4 regions of the Thauera mechernichensis genome follow, and region 3 is predicted to be linked to each of the others. Evidence: predicted binding sites of a transcription regulator. Region 3 holds the regulator's gene; each other region holds the start of a gene.

Region 1 (7,257 bases), on a different contig from region 3:
GCCCCTTGCGGATCGTCTCGCCCCTGGCAACGTTGACCTGGGCGAGCAGCCCCGTAACGGGGCTCGCCAGTTCGACCGTTTGGCGCGGCTCCAGCAGACAAACCGCAGACTGGGCGGGATACGCCTCAAGCGACACTCCGGCCAGAAAGAACGAGGCCAGCGCCGCACGAACACATTTCATAAGGGGAAACCTCGGCAGCAGGTCCTGCTGCGCGCACACGGAGCGCAACGCTGAACATGTATCCAGCGCCCCGCTCAGGCGCAACACAAGGGCCAACCGGCGTTCAGGCCGGACGGGAGAGCGCCACGGCGCTCGATCGGCGCCGGCAAGTCATCAGCCCCGCGACCGCGCTCCCCAGCAACAGCAACGACGACGGCAGCGGCACGCTCCCCCCGCCTGGCGGGGTCGTCACATCCCCATCCCGCACCGCCCAGGCAAAAAGTCCGAAATCGAGGTAGTCATAACTACCGTCGGGCTGAAGGGCCAGATACCAGTGCTCGGACTCCTCGACCACGTTGTAATCCTGATCACCGTTCCAGAGCAGGAACAGCCACGCGTAGTCCTGATAGGCCTCCAGAACCGTCGAGGACCAATACGCAGCGGGTGCCACATTGACCAACAGGGCAAGCGCGTCGGCATTGGTCGCACTGTCGAGCCCGCCACCGGGCTGCCCGCCCAGGTTGACGTGGAACATATGCCCCAGTTCGCTCCCCAGGCACCCGAAGCCGTAACTCAGGTTCATGCCGCCCAGCGCATCGTTGAACTCGCAGGAAGGATCGGGCTGCAGCGTACGCGGCAGGCGCCAGTCGGCATAGCCCTGGTAGCTGAGGTTCTCGACCCACTCCGTCGCAGCATTCCAGCTCATCCGGCCGTCTGCGCTGAAACCGGATGTGCGCGCGTAATTGGCGTCAGCCAGCCACGTCACATCAAGCACGTCGTCATAGATCAACCCATTGCCACGATCGATCAGGGCCGCACTGGCATTGAACGCAATGCTGCAACCCGCGAGCACAGCGAATTTCGAAAGCGCCTTCATCATAAATGACTCATCCATTTTCAATACGTGTCGCGGCACGACACAGCAATATCCGTTCCACCGTATAGCGATCAGTCACTTGAGGAGCGGCGACCAGAATCGAAGTCAATATGTGTAAAAAAAACCGACACCTTTCAATGCCATGCGAGCTCGACCGCCCACCCCCTTCTTGGTACTCGCAGGGATAGCGAGCCAACGAAAATCCCACGCTAAAAATTCTTATGGCATATTGACTATGCACTTCTCATTTGACATCATCATTACAAAGACATCACCGGACGGCAAACTCATGTCAGCACCTGCACAGCAGCCTCTCCAGAACACGCCCCGCCTCGTGCGCAAACCCGCTCAACACGGCCAGGGCATGACCGAATACATCATCATCGTCGCCATGATCGCCGTCGCCGCCATTGCCGTGTATCAGTACTTCGGCCAGACGGTGCGCAACCAGACGGCGGCCATCGCACAGGAGCTCTCCGGCAAGGATGGCAGCACCGCCAAGAGCGCGGCCCAGACGGCGGCCGGTCAGGCACAGACAGTCGGCAACCAGAAGCACACCCTGGACACCTATGTGAATCAGGTCGGCAAGTAACCCGGCGCACAGCGCGGACGCCGAACGGACATGCACAAGGGCAGGCGGACAGAACCGCATACGCCCATGACGCCCAGGCAGCGCGGACAGGCACTCCCGATCGGGCTGCTGCTGGTCCTTGCCGTCGCGGCCACCGCACTCTTCCTCTTCAACAGCGGGCAGCTTGTGCAGGAAAAGCTCCGCCTCACCAATACGGCCGACGCGGTTGCCTACAGCGCCGGCGTGTTCGAGGCACGCATACTCAACTACGACGCCTACGCCAACCGCGCCATCGTCGCCAACCAGGCCGCAATCGGGCAGGCGGTCGCAGTGGCGTCGTGGGCCAGGTACATGGGGACATCAGCAGCCACGATCGGCCCCTACATGCACCTCATACCAGGCGTCGGCACTGCGCTCGCCCGCGCCATGGAGCGTTTCGAGGACATCATGGACACCCTGACGCCCGCCCTTGCGGTTACCGTCGCCAACCATGACGCAGCCATCCAGGCGCTGGCGCTGTCGCAGCAGCTCATGCACGGCCCGGGCGACAGCCTTGCCCTTGCCGGACGCCTCGTGCTGATGCGGCGCATCGCCCAGGAAAACGACCCGCAGGCCGTCGTCGACCCGATCCCGCTCACGGACGACTTTCTCGGCTTCACCCGCAACTACGCCTCGCGCGCCGAAAGGCAGCGCATGGGCAGGCTGGTCAACGATGACCGGGAGGCCTTCCTGCGCACTCGCAACTGGAACTTCGGTGTCGTCGTGCTCTGCCATGGCATCGAGTTGCGCAAGCGCGGCAGCACCGAACTGATCGGCCTGGTCGACGGCTGGAAGTCGATGGACACCTTCTCCGCTCACCACCATGGCATCCGCCGCTGGCGCTGCCGACGCAGCGAAAGGCCGATCGGCTATGGCACGGCCGCATCCGCCGACAGCTTGGCAGACCGCGCATACGACTATGCTGGGTCGCGCCCCACCAATCCCCGGGCGAGCAGGCAGGCCGACTCACCCTCGGGCATGGGCTGGGGCTTCCCCGCCAGCACCTTGGGCGGCGGCGCCGTGCCCACCTTCCGCGAACTCTCGGACCGGGCCCTGGCTGCGGACAGTCCGCGCACCCGCCTCAGCATCCGCGTCACCAAGCCCGGCTCGACCCAGCGCTTCTCCGGCGGCACAAGCAGCGTCAAGCCCACTGGGCGGCTGCAGCTTTTCGACGGCGCAATGCTTGCCGGCACGAGCGCGGCAATCTCAAGCGTCGAAGTCTTCTTCGAGCGTCCGGACACCGGCAACCCCCGCCATCCCGGCCGCATCGAGCGTGGCAGCCTGTTCAACCCCTACTGGCAGGCTCGCCTTGCGCCCGTATCCGCAGCCGAACGCGCCCAGGCCCAACTACGCCAAGGCAGCGTCCAGCTGCCGTGAGCCCCACCGTCATGTCATTCCCGCCCCAACGGTCCTCGATGGCCTGGATCCACCTGCTGCTGGCCGCAACCTGCCGCCTTCCCGTCCCGAACCATCCGATCGCAGCGGCGAGCATCATCGCGGTGACCCTTCTTCTTGCGGGCAATGCCATGGCCATCGGCACGCTTCCAGGGGGCTACGTGATTCATCGCGAAGCCAGCGTTCCTCCTGCACGCAAGGCCGCGCAGGCCGTTCTCCCCGGCTTGCGAGCCGCCTGCGAACGCGAAGGTGCCGCGTTCCGGTTCGGCGGCGATCTCGACAAGGTCGGCACCTACCAGGTCATCGAGCACCACCACCCGGGCGTGCGCAAGTCTTCGGTCGTCAAGCGCCACCATGAACTCGTCGCAATCTCGCGCTGCCATTACGAGGTGCGCGTGCGCGAAACCACCAGGATCAGCCACTTCGGCCCCAGGCAGCGCACGGTGCTGAACCGCGAGATCGACCCCGTACGCGGGCCCCAGCCGTGGCGCCGCAGAGCCATGCCGCATCTCGAGCACGACACGGCCGCCCTGCTGCGTGATGCCCTGTCCCTCGACAGCCTGGCACCCGCCGTGCCGACCGCAGGCGAGGCGGCACTGAAGCCCGCCGCCGGACAGCGCGAGGATCGCATCGCCGGCCGATCGTGCCGCTGGGTGCAAAGCCCGCCGCCGGTCGAGGTGCGCAGCTGCGTACTCCCCGAGGGCATCGGCATGCCCATCGACGACAGCCTCAGTACCGAGGTGATCAGCACCGGCAGCGACGGCACGGAGCGCGTTCTGGAGGTCCGGGTGGTGCGCTTCGAAGGACCGATCGATCTGCCGGCAAACGTGTTCGAGCCACAGGAGGATGCGGGCGATGCTGCCCAAACCCGCTGATCGCGCCCGCATCCGCGGCCAGTCCAGCGTCGAGTTCCTGGCACTGGCGCTGGTGTTGCTGCCCCTGCTCCTGATCGTGCCCTTGATCGGCAAACAGCTCGACATCGCGCAGGCGGCAGCGGCCGCCGCCCGCTATGCCGCCTTCGAGGGCACGGTCCGCCACGGCGGCAGCCTCCAGCCATGGAAACCCGACGCCGTGCTGGCAGACGAGCTACGACGGCGATTCTTCAGCACCAGTTCGGCTGCCATCAAGACCGGCGACGTGGCTGGCGACGTCAGCGCCGACCGCAATCCGCTGTGGTCCGACCACCGCGGTGGCGCACTGCTGCCGGTGTTCTCCACCCACGTCGGCGTAGAAAGCCGGCGCCAGGCACTGTCACAACCGGTGGGTGCAGTGTTCGCGGCGGGCATGGGCCTGGACAAGAGCAACCTGCATACAGCCAGGCTGCGGGTGGGTGTCGCGAACGTTGCCGGCCTTGCGCCTTTCGACGCACTCGGTCTGTCGATCGAGCGTCATGCCACGGTGCTGGTCGACCCATGGTCGGCCCCTGGCCCGGCAGCCGTGCGCAGCGCCCTGCGCCGGGAACCCTGGAATCCCGTCGGCCCCTTCCCGTTCGGCCCGCTCGATACGCTCGTCTCGGCGCTTCGTCCCTTCGCCGCCGTGCTCGAGGGTAGCCAGCTACCCGACATCGGCCGCATCAACCCTGACATCGTCCCCGCAGACCGCATCCGATGAAGACCCTGCGCACCCTGCCTGCAGCCGTCACGTCCATTGCCGTCGCATCACCCGCGCAGATGCCGGCCGACCGGGCATGCATCCCGCCGCTGGGCGTGAAACGCCTGCTCCTCGCCTGCCTCCTTTCCGTCTGCCTTTCCCTTGCCAGCCCAGTCCCGTCACAGGCGGGCGAGCTGGCAGCAGCCTGGCCGACGCTCGCACACCCGCGAGAGTCACACATCGACGAAGTCGGTGGGCAGATACGCATCAATGGCACGCCGATGCGTATCGTACGCGTACAGGCCGCGCTCCCCGTCGACGCCCTCGCCAGCCACTACCGGCAGGTGCTCGGCCAGCCGCATGCCGAATCGCAGGCTGGTGGCGCCCAAGTGCTGGCGCAAGGCCGCGGCAACTTCTTCATCACCGTCACGCTGCAGCAGTTGCCCGATGGCGGCAGCGAAGCGCTGGTGGCAGTGGCGGACAGCCACGGCGCACGCGCGGCTGCGGGCAGGCCTCTCGGCCTCGACATACCGGCGGGTACGACCCTGCTCTCGGACATGGAATCAACCGACGGCGGGATCGCCTCGCGCCAGTTCGTGCTGGCCAATACCCATAGCCTGCGGGTCAACCTCGATCGACTGTCCGCAACACTCGCCCGCCGCGGCCTGCATCCCGAGAGCCCGCCGGTCAGGGGCAGGAACGGCGCATTGCTGCAGCACTTCGGTGGCACCTCCGGCCAGGCGCAGCTCGTCCTGATGCGGCACGAGAACCAAACCCACGCCGTCCTCACCCTGCTCTCACGCCAGCCATGACTCGCCCCCCAGCTTCCTGCACACGCGGCCAGGCCCTTACCGAGTACCTCGTCGCGCTCCTCGTACTGGCGATGCTGATCGGCTTTGGCAGAGCGGGAGACAGCTCGGTGGTCGACACCCTGCTCACTGCCATCCACACCGCCTTCAACCGCCTGAGCGCCTTCATCTCACTGCCGCTATGACGCCAACCAACACGCCGCCGCGCGCCCGCAAGCACTGGGTGGTGCTCGCCTTCGCCCTCGCACTGGGCGGTATCGCCGCCTTTGCCGCAAGCAACTACCTGTCCAGCCGCATGGCCGAGATCGAAGCCCGCGATCGAGACGCTGACACGGTCCACCTGATCGTCGCCAAATCCAACCTGCCAGGCGGCGCGCTCATCACGCCCGAAACCGTTGCCGTGCGCGAGATCCCGCGCGCCTGGGCGCATTCCGGCGCGATCACACCCGAGCAGTTCAGTCGCGCAGAGGGCTCGGCACTCGCCCACCCCGCGGCGATCGGCGAACCCATCCTGTGGGCGCAACTGGAGGGCAACCGTGCCCCCAGCTTCTCGGCCCGCCTGCAAACCGGGCAACGCGCGGTCACCGTGCCGGTCGACGAGATCAGCTCACTGTCGGGCATGGTCGAACCGGGGGACCGTATCGACATCGTGGTCTCGATACGCGACGCCCATCGCAACTACACCTTCACTCTGCTGCAGAGCGTAGCGGTGCTCGCCACCGGCAGCCAGGCCGACGCCGAGAGCGCCAGGGCCGACGGACGCCACGGCGGCTATACCACCATCACCCTCGACACCAACCCCGAAGACGCCAAACGCGTCATCGCCGCGCGCGAGATCGGCCGTGTCACGGCGCTGCTGCGAGCGCCCGGCGACCTCTCGCCGGTGTCCTCGCTCATCACCGACACCCATGCCCTGCTTGGCCTCCCCAAGGGCGACAGCCGGAGCGTGAGCAGCGTCCCCGTCATCTATGGCGGCGGCCCGATCACCAACGGCCTGCAACTCACACCGCACCGGGAAGCCCCCCTCGACTGACGCCCCCCGCGATCCGTCCGCTACCGATCCCCCTCCACCTTCGCCACGCGCCGAGCGACCCGATGCACTTCCTCACCCACACCCTGCTTCGCCTGTTCGCGCTCTGCTGCCTGACCACCGCGGCGGCAAGCGCCGCGCCGGCTACCGCATCGGCCAGCCGCAGCGCCGAAATGCCCGAGCTTACCCTCTTCCAGGGCGAGACGCGGGTCATCACCGAACCCAACGTCGGCCGCCTGGCCGTAGGCAACGGCAAGGCCTTGTCGGCGGCGGTGCTCGACGAGCGCGAGATCCTGCTCATCGCCAACGAGATCGGCACCTCATCCCTGCACATCTGGACAGCCAACGGGCGCAACCGCCGGCTCAAGGTCACGGTCGTCGCCGCCGAGACACCACGCGTGAATCGCGAGATCGCGGCTTTCCTCGCCGACATTCCAAACGCACGCAGCACCGTCATCGGCGACCGAATCGTCATCGAGGGCGACAACCTGAGCAACCGCGACCAGGCCCGCATCGAGGCGCTCGCCAAGCACTACCCGCAGATCCTCAACTTCGCCAACCCGGTCGGCTGGGAAAAGATGATCGTCATGGAAGTGCAGATCGCCGAGTTCCCGGTCAACATGCTGCGCGAGGTCGGGCTGGCCTGGACCGCCACCGGCGGCGCAGCCATCGGCGGCATCTGGATGCCCGGCCGGCGCGGCAACACCCCCTTGCAGATCGACGTTCGCACCGGCGCCGAGAACGCCCCGCCCATCGTCAGTCCCGACGGCAGCGGCAACCCGGTGC
Region 2 (7,257 bases), on a different contig from region 3:
CGTGCCCTGGATCGGCCAGGCGCCTTTCACCGCCACACCGCACGTGTTCGCCAACCTGGGTGATGGCACTTACATGCACTCGGGCATCCTCGCCATCCGTGCGGCGGTGGCGGCCAAGGTGAACATCACCTACAAGATCCTCTACAACGATGCAGTCGCGATGACCGGCGGCCAGCCGCACGACGGCACGCTGTCGGTGCCGATCATCGCCCGCCAGCTGCTGGCCGAAGGTGTGGGCACGGTGGTGGTGGTCAATGACGGCACGCCGCGTGCCTATGGTCCGGCCGACCTGCCGCACGGCGTCGGCGTGCGTCACCGCGACGAGCTCGACGCCGTGCAGCGTGAGCTGCGCACGGTGCCGGCCGTGACAGCGATCATCTATGACCAGACCTGCGCAGCCGAAAAGCGCCGTCGCCGCAAGCGCGGCAAGTTCCCCGACCCGGCCAAGCGGGTGGTCATCAACGACCTCGTGTGCGAGGGCTGTGGCGATTGCAGCGACAAGTCGAACTGCATGTCGGTGGGGGCGGTGGAGACCGAGTTCGGCCGCAAGCGCTTCATCGACCAGTCGTCGTGCAACAAGGACTATTCCTGCGTGAAGGGCTTCTGCCCCAGCTTCGTCACCGTCGAAGGCGGCGCGCTCAGGCGTGGCAAGGCGAGTGGCGCGAGCGCGCCCGGTCGACTGGCAGCCGATCTGCCCGAGCCGCAGTTGCCCGACACCGCCGCGCCCTGGGGCATCCTCATCACCGGCGTGGGCGGCACCGGCGTGGTCACCATCGGCGCCCTGCTCGGCATGGCCGCCCACCTGGAGGGCAAGGGCATCTCCGTACTCGACATGGCGGGCCTGGCGCAGAAGGGCGGCGCGGTGTGGTCGCATGTGCGCATCGCCGACCGCCAGGACCAGCTCCACGCCGCGCGCGTCGCCGCCGGCGAGGCCAACGCAGTGATTGGCTGCGACCTGGTGGTGGCGGCCAGCGATGAGTCGCTGGCCAAGATGCAGAAGGGGCTCACGCGCGTCGTCATCAACCGCGACCAGACCAACACCAGCGAGTTCGTGCGTGGTTTTGCCGCCCAGGCGCGCAGTGGCGACGTCGGTGCCAACCCGGATCCGCAGTTCCCTGCGCAGCCTATGGAAGCGCAGATCGTCGATGCGGTGGGTGCGGACAAGGCCGAGTTCCTCGACGCCACCAAGCTCGCGACCGACCTGCTGGGCGACTCGATCGCGACCAACCTGTTCATGCTTGGCTTTGCCTGGCAGCGCGGCCTGGTGCCGCTGTCGCGGCAGGCGATCGAGCGCGCGATCGAGATCAACGGCGCCGCGGTCGACGCCAACAAGGCTGCCTTCCTGTGGGGGCGCCGTGCCGCGGTGGATCTCAAGGCAGTGGTCGAGGCCGCCAAGCCGCAGCTTGGGACGCCGGAGCACCACCGCCTGTCGACCAGCGTCGATGAGGTCATCGCCCGCCGCAAGGCGCATCTGAACGACTACCAGGATGCGGCCTACGCCACGCGCTACACCAGGCTGGTCGAGCGCGTGCGTGCTGCCGAGGCGAGGGTTGCTCCCGGCATCAGCCTGCTCACCGAGGCGGTGGCACGCGGCTATCACAAGCTGCTTGCCTACAAGGACGAGTACGAGGTGGCGCGCCTCTACACCGACAGCGACTTCCTCAAGCGTGTCGACGAGCAGTTCGAGGGCGACTACAAGCTCGTCTTCCACCTTGCTCCGCCGACCATGGCAGACAAGGATGCCCAGACCGGCGAGCTCAAGAAAAAGGCCTACGGCCCGTGGATGCTCAAGGCGATGCGTGTGCTGGCAAAGTTCCGCCATCTGCGCGGCTCGATGCTCGATCCCTTCGCGCGCAGCCACGACCGCAAGCTCGATCGCGAGCTGATCGCCGACTACGAGCGCATCGTCGAGGAGATCCTGGTCAATCTCGACCAGGCCAACGTCGAGGCTGCCATCGAGCTGGCGGCCATTCCAGACCAGATCCGCGGCTTTGGTCATGTCCGCGAGCGCTATGTCGCCAGCGCCCGCAAGCGCCAGGCAGCGCTGCTCGAGGACTTCCGCCACCGCCGCCCGGTGAGCGCGCCGGTGGCGACCAAGGTGCGCAAGACGATCGCAATCATCCCGGGCTGAGCCCGCTCCCGTTTCTTACCCCCGCCGCCTCACCGGCCCGCCACGAGCGGTGCCGGCGGGACGGCTCATCCCCACGTTCCCAAAAGGAAGGAGACACAACATGGCCGTATTTTCCCTGAGCGACTTCGCCGACCACGAGCAGGTGGTGTTCGTCAGCGACGACAAGAGCGGACTGAAGGCGATCATCGCCGTTCACAATTCCAACCTCGGCCCTGCGCTCGGAGGTTGCCGCATGTGGCCCTACGCCTCCGAGGAGGAGGCGGTCCGCGACGTGCTGCGCTTGTCGCGCGGCATGACCTACAAGTCGGCGATGGCCAACCTGAAGCTCGGTGGCGGCAAGTCCGTGATCATCGGCAACCCGCGCACGCAGAAGACGCCCGAGCTGCTTGCCGCCTTCGCCCGCGCGCTCGAACAGCTGAACGGGCGCTACATCGCCGCCGAGGACTCCGGCACCAGCGTCGCCGACATGAAGTACATGACGCAATTCACCCAGCATGTGGCCGGCATTCACGACAAGCCCTCCGACGAAGGCACGCGCAGCGGGGATCCTTCGCCCGCCACCGCCTACGGGACCTTCATCGGCATCAAGGCGGCGGTGAAGGAGAAGCTCGGGCGCGATTCGCTCGAGGGCCTGCGCGTCGCCGTGCAGGGTGTCGGCAATGTCGGTTTCGACCTCGCTCGCCAGCTCAAGGCGGCCGGTGTCCAGCTGTGGGTAACCGACATCCACCGCGAGCCGCTGCTGCAGGCGGGCAAGGAACTGGGCGCGACCGTGGTTGCGCCGGATGAGATCTTCGGCCTCGACGTCGACGTGTTCGCACCGTGCGCGCTAGGCGCCATCCTCAACGACAGCACCATTCCGCAGTTGAAGGCGAAGGTCGTCGCGGGCGCCTCGAACAACCAGCTCGCCGAGCCGCGCCACGGCGTCGAACTGATGAAGCGTGGCATCCTGTACGCGCCAGATTACGTCATCAACGCCGGCGGCATCATCGACGTCTATCACGAGCGCATCGGCTTCGATCGCGCCGCATTGCTCAAGCACATTGAGGGTATTCATGACAACCTCATGGAAGTCTTCGAGCGCGCGCGCAAGGAGGAGCGTCCGACCGGCGAGGTGGCTGACGCAATTGCCGAGGAGCGCTTCAAGCGCTGAGCCGGGCCTGCGCTGGCACGAAAACGGCGACCCGCGGGTCGCCGTTTTCGTGGCTTGCACTCAGCTTCAGGCGGTGCGCTGCTTGCGGCGGACCGCGCCAAGACCGAGCAGGCCCAGGCTGAGCAGGGCGAGTACCGTGGGTTCGGGCACCGCGCTGGCAGGCGCTGGGGTGAAGCGCACGTTGTCGATGGACATATCGTCGAGGACGCCGCCTCGAGCAACCTGCTGCAACAGCACCGAGCTGAATGCGGTGTCGCTTACGAGGCCGAAGAAGCCGGAGGTGCTCGTGCCATTGCGCGGGAAGAGCCCACCGGTGGTAGCGCCACCGAAATCGACGCCGAGTACGGTCAGCTTGTAGGAGTCCGTCGAGTCCGTGTCGCGCCAGTCGAAGCCGAAGGCGTAGGTCGGGGCGTCGAAGATGAATTCGATCTGGGGACCCCAGCCGCTGCCATTGGCGCCGAAGGTCTGAGAGCCCCAGATCAGTCTTGCCGTGTTGTCGATCGTGCTTCGTGCCGTGTTCCCGATCCCGACGCCGGGGCCCGTGCCGCGCGGGTTCGCTGCCGCAGTCAGCGTGAAACCGTCGAAGTCGTAGGCGACGCCATAGCTGAAGCGCCCGAGTGCGCTATCGTTGAAGTCTTCCAGCGCGGTCGTGCCTGCCGCTGCGCTGAAGGCTGCGAGATTGCTGAAGGTGTTGATCACTGCAGCATTGGCGCTGCTGGCGAGGGCAATGGATGCGGTAAGGGCAATCGCGAGTTTCTTGGGCATTTCTTTCGTTCCGTCAGAGGCTGTTCAGACCAGCAGCGGAGAAGGCTGCTGTGCTTTTTGCTGATTTCGAGGCAGCGGTTTTTAAGTGCAGGACTCTAAGCAATAGCCGTGCCAGGCAGGATTCCGTCGCGGCGAGACGTTCTTCAGGGTGTTCTTGCGCTCACACAGCGCCCAGTTCCCTCATTCATTTGTGATGTGTGTCACGGATGATTCGCCGACTGCCGGATCTGGAACTTGACGGTCGCGCCCTTCTTGCGGGTGCGCGCGCATTCATCGCCAAACGCCATGATCCAGCCATGTGCGGGGTGTAAAAAAAGCCGACACACGCCATTTTTGATGCCATCAGTCGAGCCGGGCGGTGCGATGTCGCAGCATCGGAGCACCAGCCTCATGCAGGTAATCCCCAATTGACCGTAGCCCATTGATTTTGTGCTTTTTCTCAACTTGGACTAATTCTCCTTAAGGTTCTCGCTGATTCTTGCGTTTCCCGATTCCCTGCATATAGTGAATCGTCAGGCCGCGTGCACGACGCGTCCGCCAAGGCCTTTGCATCAGACCTCCGCCTACAGGGTTGCCAAGCCCCCAAACGATAATTAGGAGTCGTGCAGTGAGACACCACATCCTGAGCGCGTTGTATTCGGCAAGGTATTCGCGGCTGTGCCTTGGCGGTTTGTTCATGTTCTTGTGCCAGGCGGCAATTGCCCAGGAAAGCAGATACAACATGACGCGTGGCGTGACCGAGATCAGCCAGCGCGTGTATGGCCTGCACATGACGATCTTCTACATTTGCGTGGTGATCGCCATCATCGTGTTCGGGCTGATGTTCTGGTCCATCGTGCGCCATCGCAAGTCGGCCGGCGCTGTCCCTGCGCAGTTCCACGGCAGCATGAAGATCGAATTGCTGTGGACCGCGATTCCGGTGGTGATCCTCGTCGTCATGGCCATTCCGGCCACGCAGGCCCTGATCGCGATGGAGGATGCTTCCGAGTCCGATCTGACCGTGCTGGTCACCGGCTCGCAATGGAAGTGGCACTACAAGTATCTCGATTACCCGATCGAGTATTTCTCGGTCCTCGCCACCCCGCGGGCGCAGATCTCCAACGAGGCGGAAAAGGACGCGCTCTACCTGCTCGAGGTCGACAAGCCGCTGGTCATCCCCACCGGCAAGAAGGTGCGCTTCCTGCTCACCGCCGACGACGTGATCCACTCCTGGTGGGTGCCCGATTTCGCGATCAAGAAGGACGCGATCCCCGGCTTCATCAACGAGACCTGGACGCGGGTCGACAAGCCCGGCCTCTACTACGGCAAGTGTGCTGAGCTGTGCGGGCGTGACCACGGTTTCATGCCGGTGGCGGTCGAGGTCAAGAGCGAGGCCGACTTCGAAGCCTGGGCGGCCGAGCAGGTCGCGCTGCAGGAGGCGGCGCGCATGGCCGATGCGGCAGCGACGCCGATGAGCATGGACGAGTTGATGACGCTCGGCGAGAAGGTCTACGGCACGGCCTGCGCCGTCTGCCATCAGGCTTCCGGCGAGGGCCTGCCTGGCGTGTTCCCGGGCCTCAAGGGCAGCGCCATGGTTACCGCCGACATTCCCGGTCACGTCCGCATTGTCGTATTTGGCAAGGCGGGTACGGCGATGCAGGCCTTCGCCCGCCAGTTGAGCACCAGCGAGTTGGCGGCCGTGATCACCTACGAGCGCAACGCCTGGGGCAACGACACCGGAGACATGGTGCAGCCGGCCGACGTGGCCGCCGCGATCCAGGGAGGGGAGTGAGCGATGAGCACAGAACAGACCGGTGCCCTGCACCCCGGCGAGCATCTGGACCACGAGCACAAGCCGCGCGGCATCACGCGCTGGCTCTACAGCACCAACCACAAGGACATCGGTACGCTCTACCTGCTGTTCTCGCTGGCGATGCTGTTCATCGGCGGCAGCCTGGCGATGGTGATCCGCGCCGAGCTGTTCCAGCCCGGGCTGCAGTTCGTCGATCCGCACTTTTTCAACCAGATGACCACCGTGCATGGGCTGGTGATGGTGTTCGGTGCGGTGATGCCGGCCTTCGTCGGGCTGGCCAACTGGATGGTGCCGCTGATGATCGGCGCGCCCGACATGGCGCTGCCGCGGGTCAACAACTGGAGCTTCTGGATCCTGCCCTGCGCCTTCGCCATCCTGCTGTCCACGCTGTTCATGGAGGGGGGTGCCCCGGCGGCCGGATGGACCTTCTACGCGCCGCTGTCGACCACCTACAGCAGCGACTCCACCGCCTTCTTCGTGCTGGCGGTGCATCTGATGGGCGTGTCCTCGATCATGGGCGCGATCAACATCATCGTCACCATCTTCAACATGCGCGCACCGGGCATGACCTGGATGAAACTGCCGCTATTCGTGTGGACCTGGCTCATCACCGCCTTCCTGCTCATCGCGGTGATGCCGGTGCTGGCCGGCGTGGTGACGATGGTGCTGACCGACAAGTATTTCGGCACCAGCTTCTTCGATGCGGCAGGCGGCGGCGATCCGGTGATGTTCCAGCACATCTTCTGGTTCTTCGGCCACCCCGAGGTGTACATCATGATCCTGCCGGCTTTCGGCATCATCTCGGCAATCATCCCCACCTTCGCACGCAAGCCGCTGTTCGGCTACGAGTCGATGGTGGTGGCGACCGCCAGCATCGCCATCCTGTCCTTCCTGGTGTGGGGCCACCACATGTTCACGGTGGGCATGCCGGTGGCGGCCGAGCTGTTCTTCATGTATGCCACCATGCTGATCGCCGTGCCCACCGGGGTGAAGGTGTTCAACTGGGTGGCGACCATGTGGCGCGGCTCGATGACCTTCGAAGTGCCGATGATGTTTGCGCTCGCCTTCATCGTGCTGTTCACCATCGGCGGCCTGTCCGGCCTGATGCTGGCCATCACGCCGGCCGACTTCCAGTACCAGGACACCTATTTCGTCGTCGCCCACTTCCACTACGTGCTGGTGACCGGCGCGGTGTTCGGAATCATCGCCGGCGTCTATTACTGGCTGCCGAAATGGACCGGCGTGATGTACAGCGAGCGCCTGGCACAGACCCACTTCTGGTGCTCGCTGGTGTCGGTCAACATCCTGTTCTTCCCGATGCACTTCGTCGGCCTGGCCGGCATGCCACGCCGGATTCCCGACTACGCCCTGCAGTTTGCCGACCTCAACGCCCTGATGAGCATCGGTGGCCTGCTGTTC
Region 3 (7,257 bases):
GGCACCGACCTCACCCACCTGCCGATCCACGCCCGTGCGCGTCTGGGCCTGTCCTACCTGCCGCAGGAGATGAGCGTCTTCCGCAAGCTCACCGTGGCCGAAAACATCCGTGCCGTGCTCGAGCTCCAGGGGCTCGATGCGCACCAGGTGAAGACCCGGCTCGACGAACTGCTGCTCGAGCTTGGCATCAACCACCTGCGCGACAACACCGCCGTCTCACTCTCCGGCGGCGAGCGCCGACGTTGCGAGATCGCGCGCGCACTTGCAACCGACCCGCGCCTGATCCTCCTCGACGAACCCTTCGCAGGGGTCGACCCGATCGCGGTCATCGACATCCAGAAGATCATCCGCTTCCTCAAGGAGCGCGGCATCGGCGTGCTGATCACGGACCACAACGTGCGCGAGACGCTCGGCATCTGCGATCGTGCGTACATCATCAGCGAGGGCCGGGTACTGGCAAGCGGCGAACCGGCCGAGATCATCGACAACGAAAGGGTGCGCCAGGTTTACCTGGGCGAGCATTTCCGCCTGTGAATCCGCGCGCGCGTCGACAGCGATGAAACCAAGCCTCCAGCTCAAGCTCTCCCAGCACCTTACCCTGACGCCGCAGCTGCAGCAGTCGATCAAGCTGCTGCAGCTGTCGACCATCGAGCTGAACCAGGAGATCGAGCGCTTCCTGCTCGAGAACCCGATGCTCGAGCGCAGCGACGGCGACGGTGTCGAGTTCGTACCACCGCTACCACCGGGCAGCCCCCCCGAGCACGAGGCCAGACAGCAACAGGCAAACACCCCCGAGGCGCCAGCCAGCGCTGCGGACAGCGAGGCCGGCGACCATGCCGACCATGGCAGCGCCGACGAAGGCATGGACTGGTCCAATGTCGGCAGCGGCGCATCGAGCCGCAGCGAGGACGACGACGACGTCGATTACCAGGAACTGCAGGCGGCTGGCGTCTCCCTGCGTGACCATCTCGACCAGCAGGTGTCGCTGTCGCCGCTGTCAGACCGCGACCGCGCCCTCGTGCGCTTCATCATCGAAGCCTTGGATGACGACGGCTACCTTCACCAGCCGCTCGATGAGCTCCTCGAACTGCTTCCGGACGACGCCGACGTCGATGTCGATGACCTGAACATCGCGCTGCGCCACGTACAGAACCTCGAGCCCGCAGGCATCGGCGCGCGCAGCCCCAGCGAATGCCTGTCGCTGCAGCTCCGTACCCTGCCGGCTTCGGCGACGCGCACGCTCGCGCTCGAGATCGTCGACAAGCACCTCGAGCTGCTCGCCGAGCGCAACTTCGTCAAGCTCAAGAAGCTGACCGGCTGCGACGACGAAGCCCTGCGCGCCGCCCATGCCCTGATCTGCAGCCTCGACCCCCACCCCGGCTCGCGTTACTCGAACGCCGAGACGCGCTACGTACTGCCGGATGTGGTCGTACGCAAGCTGCGCGGGCGGTGGACGGTCAGCCTGAACCAGGAGGCAATGCCGCGTCTGCGCATCAACCGCCTGTATGCCAGCCTGCTGCAGCAGAACCGCGGCCAGGGTGGCGGCCTGAGCGGACAGTTGCAGGAGGCACGCTGGCTGATCAAGAACGTGCAGCAGCGCTTCGACACCATCCTCCGGGTGTCCCAGGCCATCGTTGACCAGCAGAGGCAGTTCTTCGATCATGGGGAGGTGGCAATGCGACCACTCACCCTCCGGGAGATCGCGGACCAACTCGAGCTGCACGAGTCCACCGTGTCGCGCGTGACCACGCAGAAGTACATGGCGAGTCCGCGCGGGGTGTTCGAACTCAAGTATTTCTTCGGTAGTCACGTCGCCACCGACACCGGTGGAGCGGCCTCGTCCACGGCGATTCGCGCGCTGATTCGCCAACTGGTCGACGCCGAGGACAGCAAGAAACCGCTGTCCGACGCCAAGATTGCCGAAGTCCTTGGCCAGCAGGGTATCGTGGTCGCACGGCGCACGATCGCCAAGTATCGCGAATCCCTCAATATCCCGCCGGTCAGCCTGCGCAAATCCATCTGACAAAAACAGGAGTCAACATGAATCTCAACATCACCGGGCGCCACGTCGAAGTCACTCCGGCCATTCGCGACTACGTCACCTCCAAGCTTGATCGCGTCATCCGTCACTTCGACAACGTCACCAGTGTCGCGGTGATCCTCTCGGTCGAGAAGCTCAAGCAGAAGGCCGAGGTCACCCTGCACGTGCGCGGCAAGGACATCTTCGTCGAAAGCGATGATGCCGACCTGTACGCGGCCATCGACGCGATGACCGACAAGCTCGACCGCCAGGTGCAGAAGTACAAGCAGAAACTGGCCGACCACAACCACGAGACGATCAAGCACCAGGCCCCCGAAGCCTGACGCTTTCGTTTCAGCCCCACGTCCGGGGTATGGTTATAATGCGCCCGTTTCCAAGACGCGGCGCCAGCATGCCCCGGGACGGCCGGTCGCACCCTGCGACCGGAATGCCTGCGATATTGCGCGAACCCTCCAGCGAATGAGCCTGATATCCCAACTCCTGCCACTGTCCAATGTGGTGGTCGACCTCGACGCGAGCAGCAAGAAGCGCGTCTTCGAGCAGGCGGGCCTGCTGTTCGAAAACAATCAGGGCATCGGGCGCAGCACCGTGTTCGACAGCCTGTTCGCGAGGGAGCGCCTCGGCTCCACTGGCCTCGGCCAGGGCATTGCGATTCCGCACGGGCGCATCAAGGGTCTCAAGGAGGCGGCAGGTGCGTTCCTGCGCCTTGCGAGCCCGGTGCAGTTCGACTCGCCCGATGGCCGCCCGGTGAACATGTTGTTCGTGCTGCTGGTCCCCGAGCAAGCCAACGAGACCCACCTGCAACTGCTCTCCGAGCTGGCTCAGATGTTCAGCGACCGCGGCTTCCGCGAAGCGCTGCAAGCCGCGCCGGATGCGGACCATATCCACCAGATGTTCATGAACTGGGGCGCCGATGCGGCAGACCAGCGTCGCGCGGCTGTATGAGGCGCATCGCGACAACCTGCAGCTGAACCACATCAGCGGCAACCTCGGCGCGAGCCTCGCGGTCGCCGAGGACCGCATGTGGCCGGCCGATCTCGTCGGCCACCTCAACCTCATCCACCCCACACGGCTGCAGGTCATGGGCGCGGCGGAGCTCGAATGGGCGCGCCGCCAGTCAAACGACAAGGTTGCTCACCACCTCAACGAGATCTGCTCCGCGCACCCGCCAGCCCTGATCGTCGCCGACGGCTGCGAAGTTCCCAATATCGTGCATGGGGTTTGCGTGGCACACGACGTCGCACTGTTCAGCGCAGCCCACCCATCGGCAAGCGTGATCGACCAGTTGCGGCTCTACCTGTCGCGCGAGCTGGCGGAGAAGACCTCGCTGCACGGCGTGTTCATGGATGTGCTCGGACTGGGCGTACTGATCACCGGCGACTCGGGTGCAGGCAAATCGGAGCTCGCGCTGGAGCTCATTTCCCGCGGTCACGGCCTGGTGGCCGATGACGTCGTCGAACTGTCGCGCATCGCTCCCACCGTACTCGAGGGGCGCAGCCCCGAGATGCTGCAGGACTTCATCGAAGTGCGCGGCCTGGGCATTCTCAACATCCGCACCATCTTCGGTGAAACGGCGTGCCGCCGGAAGATGCGCCTGCGCCTGATCTGCCACCTCGAGCGCCGCCAGCCGGGCCCCGGCGATCCCAGCCGCCTGCCCTTGCAGCAAGAGGTCCAGGACATCCTGGGCGTTGCAATTGCACGCGTCGTGCTGCCGGTTGCGGCCGGCCGTAACCTGGCCGTTCTGCTCGAGGCGGCGGTGCGCTCGACCATCCTGCAATTGCGTGGCATCGATTCGACCCAGGACTTCATCGAACGCCAGACGCGGGCGATGACGCCGCCGGAAGACTGATGCAGGCGGCGCGATGAGAACGCCGATACGCTATCTGCTGATCACGATCGGCATCCTCATCGCGCTCGTCGCTGCACTTGCAGCCTGGATCGCACTGCGCTTCGACGCCAACGACCACCGCGAGCGCATCACCGCCGAGTTCATGCGCCACACCGGTCGGTCGCTGCAGATCGATGGCACGCTGAATCTCTCGTTCTATCCATGGCTGGGCATCGAGGCAAGGGATGCCGTCCTTGCCGATGCGCCAGGTTTCGGCGACGCCCCCTTTGCCCGCATTGCCAGGCTGCAGGCCCGCGCACGCCTGTTGCCGCTGCTGCGCGGCGAACTCGACATCGACCGCATCGCCATCGACGGCCTCGCCCTCAAGTTGGTGCGTGCGGCCGACGGGCGTACGAACTGGTCGACGGCGGACGCGGACACTGCGGGGAGCGCGCCAGCCGCAGCGCCCCGGGGCGACACCGCGACGACGGCCGGCGCACTCGCACTCGCGATTGGGGGCATCGACATCCAGGGGGCGAGCGTGTCGTGGACCGATCTCCGCGACAACACCCAGCTGCAACTCACCAAACTCCAGCTTCAGGCAAGCGAGATCAGGCCGGGAGCCCCCTTCCCGCTGCAATCCAGCTTCACGCTGGGCAGCAGCGGGATGAGCGCGACCATGGACATCGCAATCGACTCGCGTGTCCGCATCAGCATCCAGGACGAGGTGGTCGAGCTATCGGACCTGTCGGTGCGCTTCGGCCGTAGCGACGGCATTCGGCCCCGGGGGCAGATCGAAGCGGCGCTGCGCGCAGACGCCGACTCGATCGTGTTCGAACGGCTGCATGCCATCGTCGACGACACCCGGATCGAAGGCCGCGTTGCCGTCACCGAGCCCACGCGCCCCGCAATTCAGTTCGATCTCGACATCGACAACCTCGACCTGGACGCCTACCTGCCCGCCGGCGCACAGGTCGCGCCCGCCCCGGCGGGCGCCGCAACCGCGGCAGCGCGCAACCCCAGCGCGCTCGTCACGCTCGCTGCCGACGGTCGCCTGCGTGTCGGCCGCCTGCGCGCGCACGGCCTGCAGCTGAGCGAGGTCGACCTCGTCCTGCAGGCCGAGGACGGACAGCTCAGGCTCGCCCCACTGTCGGCCTCGCTCTACGGCGGACGCTACAGCGGCAAGGTCGGCATCGATGCGCGCCGCAGCCCGCTTCGGCTCACGCTCGATGAGCGTCTCGAGGACATTCAGCTCGCCCCCTTCCTGCGCGACTTCAGCGGCACGGAAGCACGCATCGCAGGCCGCGCCACGGTGCAGGCCCGCCTGCAGGGCAACGCCGACAGCACCGACAGCCTGCGCCGCAGCATCACCGGCCAGGTGGACCTGCGCATCGTCGATGGCGCGCTGAAGGGCATCAACATCGCCCAGATGATGCGCGAGGCGTCCGCCCGCATACGTGGAACGGCAGCGCCCTCTCCGAGCGGGCGAAACGAGACCGACTTCACGGATCTGAGCGCGACACTTCGCATCGCCAACGGCCAGGTCCGCAATGACGACCTCGCGCTGCGCGCGCCCCTGCTCAGACTCACCGGCGCCGGCAGCGCCAGCCTGATCAACGAGACCATCGACTACCGGCTGCGCGCCAGCGCCGTCGCAACCCTGGCCGGACAAGGCGGTGACGAACTCGCCAGCCTGCGCGGACTCACCATCCCCATCCGCATCAGCGGCCCGTTTGCCGAGCCCAGGTTCGCACTCGACATCGAATCGCTGGTGGCGGACAGCTTGCGCGAACGCGCGGCCGAGCGCATCGATGAGCGTATCCGCGAGCGCGTACCCGAGGGCGTGCAGGACACACTACGCCGCGGCCTTCGCGACCTGCTGCGCTGAACGCTGCCGCCCCTTGCGAGCCAGCCGCCGCGGCTGATACCCTCGTTCGCTTTGCAGCAGGATTTCGGCCGCCCATGACCACCCCCTCGGATTACCTGGAACGCATCCTCAACGCGCAGGTGTACGACGTCGCCGTCGAGACCCCGCTTGACCTTGCTGCAAACCTGTCGGCACGCACCCATAACCGCATCTTCCTCAAGCGCGAGGACATGCAGCCCGTGTTCAGCTTCAAGATCCGCGGCGCCTACAACAAGATGGCCAAGCTCTCGCCCCAGGCCCTCAAGCGCGGCGTGATCTGTGCCTCCGCCGGCAACCATGCGCAGGGCGTGGCGCTTTCGGCGGCGAAGCTTGGCGTGCGTGCCGTGATCGTGATGCCGAGCACCACGCCGGCGATCAAGATCGATGCGGTCAAGGCGCGTGGCGGCGAAGTGGTGCTCGCCGGCGAGTCCTATTCCGACGCCTATGCGCATGCGCTCGAACTCGAGAAGAGCGAAAAGCTCACCTTCGTCCACCCCTTTGACGACCCCGACGTGATCGCCGGCCAGGGCACGGTGGGCCTGGAGATCCTGCGCGCGCATTCAAAGCCGATCCACGCGGTATTCTGCTGTGTCGGCGGCGGCGGCTTGATCGCCGGCGTGGCGGCCTACATCAAGCGCCTGCGCCCGGAGACGAAGATCATCGGCGTCGAGGCGGTAGGCGCCGACGCGATGACCCAATCGCTGGCGGCGGGCAAGCGCGTCACCCTGGAACAGGTCGGCATCTTCGCCGACGGCGCCGCAGTGAAGGAGGTCGGCGCCGAAAACTTCCGCCTGTGCCAGCAATATGTGGACGAAATGATCGTGGTCGATAACGACGCCATCTGTGCCGCGATCAAGGACGTGTTCGAGGACACCCGCTCGATCCTCGAGCCGGCCGGCGCACTCGCGGTCGCAGGCGCAAAGGAATACGCCCGCCGCCACAAGCTGCGCGACAAGAGCCTGGTCGCCGTAGCCTCAGGCGCCAACATGAACTTCGATCGTCTGCGTTTCGTGGCTGAACGCGCCGAACTCGGCGAACAGCGCGAAGCCGTGCTCGCCGTGACGATTCCGGAGAAGCCGGGCTCGTTCAAGAAGTTCATCAGTGTCCTCGGCAACCGCAACATCACCGAGTTCAACTACCGTTACGCCCACCCGCAGCAGGCACACATCTTCGTCGGCGTCACCGTACACAACCGCAACGAGGTCGCGCGCCTGGTCGAGATGCTGGAACGCCACGAACTGCCGGCCATCGATCTCACCGACGACGAACTCGCCAAGACCCATGTGCGCTACATGGTCGGCGGCCGCTCGCCACAGGCCGAGAACGAAGTGGTTTACCGCTTCATCTTCCCCGAACGCCCCGGCGCACTGATGAACTTCCTCTCCAACCTGCGCTCGGACTGGAACATCTCCCTGTTTCACTACCGCAACCATGGCTCGGACTTCGGCCGCGTCCTGGTCGGCATGCAGGTACCTCCGCAGG
Region 4 (7,257 bases), 110 kb from region 3:
CATTGACCGGGTTCAGGATGTTGATGCCGTTCTGGATGAAGGTACTTTCACCCCAGCTCACCACCTGGCGACCGGCGCGTACATTGAGCGCACGACCACCGACGTCGAAACGGCCACGCACATAGGCGTCGAGCAGTTCCGCATCGCGGCCGAGCTCGCTGCGCGCGGCGTTGGTCATGCCGCCCTTGTGCATGAAGGCATGGTCGTAAAAGTAAGTGCCGCGGAAGAAGGCGCCGAAATTCTGGTAGTTCAACTCGAGGTCGTGCGTGGCCTTGAACGCCAGCGAGACCATGTCGCCCTTGTCATACTTGAGGTTGCCGTCGTCAGAGTTGGGGTCACGCGAAGTGCCACCGTTGGCGATACTGATCAGCGAGGCTTCGCGGTTCTGCATCCGCCACAGCCCACCCACCGACAGGGTGGTATCGAAGCTGCCTGTCACCTCGCCGCTGGCGCTGGTGAATTCGAAGGCGTGCACGCTGGCAGGCGCAGCGAAGGCGAGCACGACGGCTGAGGCCAGCGTGCTCAGTGCCAGTGCGGGGCGATGCGATGCTGCTCGATGCTTGATCCGACTCATTTGACTCCTCCTCGGTGGCAACCCCGCACTCTGTAGCGGGCGGGTGTATCTGGGTGCTGCAATCAAATGCATCCGCAGACGGCATCCGGCCGTCTGCGGCGCCCAAGGGCAGAGCATGCGCAGAGGCAACCGCGCTGTCTCCTCGGGATAAACACTTATCTCTTTGGGGAAAGACCGCATCAACCGATTGATACCTGCTGATGGGCGCATCCATTTTTCTAATTCAAACGTTTGTTTGAATACTACAAACTCCTGCGCTCAAGTCAAGCGGGGAGAAGGAAATTTTCCACATGGCACGATCTGCTCAGGCACTCAAACCGCTGCGGATTTGACGCCGGCCGGCCCTGCCAACAGAATCCGCTGCCGGCATCCGCCCTTGCCCTGCGCCCAAGCCGAACTGGACCCCCTGATGAGACGCGCCCCCTCCGCCGCCCTGCCCGGCCCCGAACCCACCGAACGCCGCGACTGGCAGACCCTCAAGAGCCTGATCCCCTTCATCTGGGCCTACAAGGGCCGGGTGCTGTTCGCGCTCGCCTGCCTGATCGCCGCCAAGGGCGCCAACGTGTCGGTGCCGCTGGTCTTCAAGCACCTGATCGACGGCCTCACGATCACGCCCGAGCAGGCCTTCATCGTCGTGCCGGCCACGCTCCTGCTGGCCTACGGCGTACTACGCTTCTCGACCTCGCTGCTCACCGAGTTGCGCGAGGTGGTGTTCGCGCGCGTGACCCAGCAGGCGGTGCGCGAGATTTCGCTGCGCGTATTCCGCCATCTGCACGCGCTGTCGCTGCGCTTTCATCTGGAACGCCAGACGGGCGGGCTGACGCGGGACATCGAGCGCGGCACACGCTCGATCGGCTCACTGATCAGCTACACGCTGTACTCCATCCTGCCCACGCTGATCGAGATCGGCATGGTGATCGGCATCCTGCTGGTGAGCTACGACGCCGTGTTCGCGCTCATCACGCTCAGCGCGCTGACGATCTACATCACCTTCACCGTGAAGGTAACCAACTGGCGCACCGCGCTGCGACGCCAGGCCAACGAGCTCGACTCCGCCGCCAACGCGCGCGCGATCGACAGCCTGATCAACTACGAGACCGTCAAGTACTTCAACAACGAGGAATTCGAGGCCAGACGCTACGACGAGCAGCTGCAGAAATGGACCAAGGCCCAGGTCACCAACCAGTATTCGCTGTCGGCGCTCAACGTCGGCCAGGCGGCGATCATCGCGGTCGCGGTGACGGCGATGATGTGGCAGGCGGCGATCCGGGTGGCCAGCGGCGAGATGACGATCGGCGACATCGTGCTGGTGAATGCCTTCATGATCCAGCTCTACATCCCGCTCAACTTCCTCGGCGTGCTCTACCGCGAGATCCGCCAGGCGCTCACCGATATCGAGCGCATGTTCGGCCTCATGCACACCCAGCGCGAGATCGCGGACGCGCCCGACGCGCGCACGCTGCCAGCGGGCCCGGCGAGCGTGCGCTTCGAGAACGTGAGCTTCGCCTACGACGCCAAGCGGCCGATCCTGTTCGACGTCGATTTCGGCATCCCGGCCGGGCACACGGTGGCGGTGGTGGGGCACTCGGGCTCGGGCAAGTCCACCCTCGCCCGCCTGCTCTACCGCTTCTACGACGTACAGGGCGGCGCCATCCGCATCAACGGCCACGACCTGCGCAACCTCAGCCAGGACAGCCTGCGCGCAGCGATCGGCATCGTCCCGCAGGACACGGTGCTGTTCAACGACACCCTGTACTACAACATCCAGTACGGCCGTCCCGGCGCCAGTCGCGAAGAGGTCGAGGCCGCCGCACGTGCGGCACAGCTGGAAGACTTCATCCACCAGCTGCCCGACGGCTACGAGACGCGGGTCGGCGAGCGCGGCCTGAAACTGTCCGGCGGCGAAAAGCAGCGCGTGGCGATCGCGCGCGCGCTATTGAAGAACCCCGCCATCCTGATCTTCGACGAGGCCACCTCCGCGCTCGACTCGCGGACCGAAAAGGCGATCCAGGCGCAGATCGAGCTCGCCGCCCAGGGCCGCACCGCGCTGGTGATCGCCCACCGCCTGTCGACGATCATGGACGCCGACGAAATCATCGTGCTCGACAAGGGCCGCATCGTCGAGCGCGGTCGCCATACGCCGCTGCTCGCCAAGGGCGGCGCCTATGCGCAGATGTGGCTGCTGCAGCAGCAGGAGGACGCCGCACAGGATTGAGCGCGGCGCACCGCCAAACAAAAGAGGCGCCCGCGGGCGCCTCTTTTGTTTGTTGCTTGCAGACCGATCAGGCCGACTTCCAGCGCCGGCGCGTCGCGACCAGGCCAAGCAGACCCAGGCCGGCGAGGGCCAGCGAGCCGGGCTCGGGGACGCCCGGCGGCGGAGGCGGGGGCGGGATCTTGGTGACACCTGCAACGGATGCGATCTTGATGTAGTCGTGCCTGCCGTCACCGTTGGTGACGCCCGAAGCCGAGATCGCACCGGCACCGATGAGCCAGAAGCTCGAATACACCGAGGCGCCGGTGTTGTAAGTCCCGGTGGACGCACCGTTGGCATAGTTGCCAACCAGCGACCAGCCGCTACTCAAGAGATTCGCGTACGTGTTGTTGGCGAGACTACCGGAGAAAGGCGTGGCGCCAGTGTAGGCGAGCAGGAAGAAATCCGAGTCGTTCTGGACCCAGCCAATGCTCACCTTGTCGAGCTTGACCTCCTGCGGCCCGAAATTGAGCAGCAGGGACTCGAAGCGCCCATCAGTGTCCATCGCGTGCTGCGGGGAAGAGAGCGGTTCGTCGACGTTTCCGCTGCTACCACCGACTTTGCCGTCTGCGCCGAGATGCTGCACGCCGACACCGCCGTCCCACTTGGTAACCGCGCCGGAGCCGAGCTTTCCATCGTTCAAGTTGTACCACGCGCTCATTGCGGGCACGGTGGTCGACGTATTCAGATTCCACGTCGTCGAGGCGCTTGCCGCGCCCGAACCCAAGGCCAGGCCTGCAGTCACCAACGCACATGCGAGCTGTTTGTGATTCATCTTTTTTACCTTCTCACGTAGTTCTTTTCTACTGCTTTCACAACACTTAAGCACACTTCATGCCATAAAAAATAATTCCTTTAAAAACAATAACATGCTAAAAAACATTTGGCCTTACCGAGAGCAAGTGTAAAAACTTCCGACTATTTTGCGCCCAGTTCCGCAAGCAGTGCCCGCGCCTCGCCACGCCAGGAAAACTCACCCGGCATGGCAAGCGCAGCCTTCAGCTCATCCGCTGCCTCTCCCCGACGCCCCATCTTCGCCAGCACGTAGGCCAGGTGCCAGCGAATCTCGGCATTGTTCGGCGCGCGCAGGCGGGCATCGCGCAGGTAGCGCATCGATTCCTCGTAGCGCTGCAGCGAGGCCAGGACCCACCCCATGGTGTCCATCACCGCGGCGTCGCCCGGCGCAAGGCGCAGCGCCTCGCTGGCATGGGCGAGCGGATCGCCTTCGCCCAGCTCCAGCAGCACGATGGCGAGGTTGTTGCGCACGGCAGCGCTGGTACGGCCCGCCGCAACCAAGGCTTCATAGGTTTCGCGGGCCTCGCGCAGCTGGCCGCCGCGCATCAGCAGCTCGGCCAGCAGCTCGCGTGCGGCGATGTCGCCCGGCGCCTGCTGCACGCGCGCGCGCACCGGGGCAAGCGCCTGCGCCGGCTCACCCTGACGGACATGGACGTCCGCAAGCCGGTACAGCAATGCCGTGGATGGAGCACGCGCCATCGCCTCACGGAACAGGCGCGCAGCCTCTGCATGATCGCCACGCTCGCGGGCGAGATCACCCGCCAGGCGATAGCGCTCGAAGTGGTTCGGGTGCGCTGCAAGCACGCGCTCAAGATAGCCCGCTGCAAGCACGATGTTGCGCTCGGCGACCGCCGCCTCAACGGCAAGCACGAGCGCATCGAGATCATCTGGCCGGCCTTGCAGCGCCTTGTCGGCCGAGTAGCGCGCGGCAACAGGATCGGCCGCAGCCAGTTGCATGTACCCGATGCGTACCAGGTGTGCGGTATCGAAGCCGGCAGCGCGCACCATCTCGCGCAGCACCTGCTGAGCGGCGCGCTTGTCCCCGGCGTCGATCTCGGTCTGCGCGAGCGCCGCTAGCGCGACCAGGTCGCCCGCACGCCGCGCCGCCAGTGCTCGCGCCACCTCACGCGCGCCGTCGCGGTTACCGGCCGCCGAGCGCAGTTCGATCAGGGTGAGGCCGTACTGAAGGTTGTCGCTTGCCTCGGCAAGCGCCTTCTCCGCCCAGCGCTCGGCCTCTGCCAGCCGCCCCGCCCTGCGCTCGAGCAGCACATACTCGTACATCAGCCCGGCGTCGTGGCGATGCTTGCGCAACAAGGGGTCGAGCGCGCGCCGCGCCTGATCGAATGCGCCCGCACGCACATCCAGCCGCAAGAGGCCAACCTGCGCAGGCAGGAAATCGCCTTGCGACAACAAGGCAGACTCGAAGGACTTGCGCGCCGCAACCACATCACCGCTGGCCGCCTGCATCTGCCCGAGCAGGTGCAACGCCTCCGCCCCCTGCGCACCTGCGGCGACATGGCGACCAGCGACATCAAGCGCCCCCGCCACATCGCCGCTGCGCAGGCGCAGCGTGGCCAGCCCGGAAGCAAGGCCGAAGTCGGCAGGCAGCTTGTCGAAAGCCTGCGTGAGGGCTTCCAGCGCCGCCGCACGCTCGCCGGTGCGCAACAGCCCTTGACTGAGCGAAGCCAGCGCCCCTGCCCCCTGCTCGCCACCGGCGACAGCGCGCTCGAGCGCCTCCACCGCGCGCGCATTGCGCCCGAGTGCGAGATGGACACGTCCGATCAGGAACAAGGCTTGCGCATCGGCCGGACTGTCGCGCAGCACACTCTCGAGCAAGAGCTGGGCGCGCGCGTAGTCCTCGCCATCCATATGCACGGCAGCAAGCAGCTTGCGGGCGCCAGCGTTGCGCGGATAGCGCGCGACCAGCACTTCGAGGTACTTGCGCGCCTTCTCGAGCTGGCCGCTCGAGTAATGCGCGAGGCCACCGGCCATCAGCAGCTGCTCCTGGCTCGCCAGCCACTCGGCAGGCAAGGTATCGACGACACGCGCGACCTCTGTCAGCAGTGCAGCCTCGGCCTGACGATCGCCCCGTCGTCCCGCGAGCAGCGCACGCAGGAAGTTCGAGCGCGGCTCGGTGGGCACATCGACCGCCAGGCGCGCGAGATCTTCGGCCGCCGCCGCTTCATTGCCGAGGTCGATCTGGATGCCGGCACGTGCGATGCGTGCATCCACATGTTTCGGATCGAGTTCGAGCGCACGGCTGTAGTCGGCCAGCGCCTCAGCCAGGGCGCCGGTCGCGTGCGCCACCGATGCACGCATGTTGAAGGCCGCCGCGCTGCCCGGCGCAAGCGCGACTGCCGCATTGGCGAGCTCGCGCGCCTGATCGACGCGGCCAGCCGCGATCAGGACCGGCACTTCGGCGATGAGCGGCGCCGGCGACGCAGGATCGAGCGTACGCGCCTCGGCAAAGCTGCGCTGGGCCTCTGCGAACGAGCCTGTTGCCGCCAGCGCCCTGCCGCGCATGCTCAGCACCCGCACCTGGGCCTCACCGATCACGCGATCCGCACGCACACGCTCGAGCAACTCGGCGTGGCGCCCTTGCAGCAGATAGATCTCGCCCAGCGGAACCGTGACCTCGGCCGGATCGACCCCCAGACGCAGCGCTTCGTTGAAGGCGACCTCGGCCGGCCCGAGTTCGCCCTGGATCAGGTAGGCGCGGCCGAGCAGCAACTGCGCCGCAAGCATGTTGCGGTCCTGCTGCAACGCGTTCTTGAGCTGGATCACCGCACCGGCAACATCATCCTTTTCGAAGCGCTTGAGACCATCCTCGTAATAGCGGCTGGCCGCCGCCGGGTCTGCATGGGCCGGTGTCAGCGGCAGGGCGAGGGCAAGGGCGAGGGCAAGACAGCGGGCGAGCGGGCGGAGAGCGGGTGTCATCTGGGACCGGGACGGATAAGTGAATCGTAACTGGCACGAGTATACGAGCGCATTGCCGGGGCAAGCGTGCACTGCGTCATCCTCAGGGGCAGGTTGCCAGGCCACATCCGAGCGACCACCGTGCGCAAACCTGCAGATGTCTGCGATCCCGTAGAATCGCGCCTGTTCCCCACTCGCGCCGAGACTGCATTGAGCACAGCCCTCAGCCCCCGCAGACCCCGTATCGTCCTGCTCGCCACCGGCGGCACGATCGCCGGCACCGCCAGTTCGGCAACCGACACCCATGGCTACACCGCCGGCCAGCTCGGCGCCGAGGCCCTGGTGGCGGCGGTGCCGCAGCTCGCACGCCTGGCCGAGCTGACCTTCGAGCAGCTGTTCAATATCGACAGCAAGGACATGACGCCGCAGCACTGGCTGGTGCTGTCGCGCCGGGTACAGATGCTCGCTGCGCTCCCGGGGGTGGACGGGATCGTGATCACCCACGGCACCGACACCCTGGAAGAGACCGCCTACTTTCTCCAGATCACGGTGAATGCAGCCAAGCCGGTGGTGATGACCGCCGCGATGCGGCCGGCGACGGCACTGTCAGCGGACGGGCCGCTCAACCTCTACCAGGCGGTCGAACTGGCCTGTCGCCCGGCCGCGGCACGCGCGGGCGTGCTGGCCGTACTCGGCGACCGCATCCTGCCCGCGGCCAGTC

What was found. The regulator sigma-54, encoded in region 3, starts transcription at its own class of promoters, with help from an activator protein. The targets are predictions, from matches to a motif close to TGGCACGCTTNCTGCTNA.
Region 1: a site for sigma-54 is predicted at 1,080-1,097, ahead of P7F68_RS07815 (PEP-CTERM sorting domain-containing protein). Genes of this name have one in related genera too.
Region 2: a site for sigma-54 is predicted at 4,143-4,160, ahead of P7F68_RS12400 (PEP-CTERM sorting domain-containing protein). Genes of this name have one in related genera too.
Region 4: a site for sigma-54 is predicted at 3,648-3,665, ahead of xdp1 (exosortase-dependent surface protein XDP1). Genes of this name have one in related genera too.

Annotation. Positions count from the first base shown of each region.
Region 1 covers NZ_JARQZE010000004.1:164,751-172,007, reverse strand. Annotated here, with positions in the region: gene P7F68_RS07820 (efflux RND transporter periplasmic adaptor subunit) at 1-181, opposite strand, end outside; gene P7F68_RS07815 (PEP-CTERM sorting domain-containing protein) at 285-1,040, opposite strand; gene P7F68_RS07810 (hypothetical protein) at 1,327-1,629, shown strand; gene P7F68_RS07805 (pilus assembly protein TadG-related protein) at 1,696-3,024, shown strand; gene P7F68_RS07800 (hypothetical protein) at 3,036-3,917, shown strand; gene P7F68_RS07795 (hypothetical protein) at 3,898-4,653, shown strand; gene P7F68_RS07790 (hypothetical protein) at 4,650-5,444, shown strand; gene P7F68_RS07785 (hypothetical protein) at 5,441-5,626, shown strand; gene cpaB (Flp pilus assembly protein CpaB) at 5,623-6,474, shown strand; gene P7F68_RS07775 (type II and III secretion system protein family protein) at 6,537-7,257, shown strand, end outside.
Region 2 covers NZ_JARQZE010000008.1:64,621-71,877, reverse strand. Annotated here, with positions in the region: gene P7F68_RS12410 (indolepyruvate ferredoxin oxidoreductase family protein) at 1-2,131, shown strand, start outside; gene P7F68_RS12405 (Glu/Leu/Phe/Val dehydrogenase dimerization domain-containing protein) at 2,232-3,281, shown strand; gene P7F68_RS12400 (PEP-CTERM sorting domain-containing protein) at 3,348-4,046, opposite strand; gene P7F68_RS12395 (hypothetical protein) at 4,247-4,438, opposite strand; gene coxB (cytochrome c oxidase subunit II) at 4,654-5,817, shown strand; gene ctaD (cytochrome c oxidase subunit I) at 5,821-7,257, shown strand, end outside.
Region 3 covers NZ_JARQZE010000003.1:187,378-194,634, forward strand. Annotated here, with positions in the region: gene lptB (LPS export ABC transporter ATP-binding protein) at 1-534, shown strand, start outside; gene P7F68_RS05875 (RNA polymerase factor sigma-54) at 557-2,023, shown strand; gene hpf (ribosome hibernation-promoting factor, HPF/YfiA family) at 2,041-2,364, shown strand; gene ptsN (PTS IIA-like nitrogen regulatory protein PtsN) at 2,501-2,986, shown strand; gene hprK (HPr(Ser) kinase/phosphatase) at 2,955-3,890, shown strand; gene P7F68_RS05895 (AsmA family protein) at 3,904-5,757, shown strand; gene ilvA (threonine ammonia-lyase, biosynthetic) at 5,832-7,257, shown strand, end outside.
Region 4 covers NZ_JARQZE010000003.1:78,357-85,613, forward strand. Annotated here, with positions in the region: gene P7F68_RS05365 (DUF1302 domain-containing protein) at 1-574, opposite strand, end outside; gene P7F68_RS05370 (ABCB family ABC transporter ATP-binding protein/permease) at 984-2,789, shown strand; gene xdp1 (exosortase-dependent surface protein XDP1) at 2,857-3,600, opposite strand; gene prsT (XrtA/PEP-CTERM system TPR-repeat protein PrsT) at 3,744-6,557, opposite strand; gene P7F68_RS05385 (asparaginase) at 6,747-7,257, shown strand, end outside.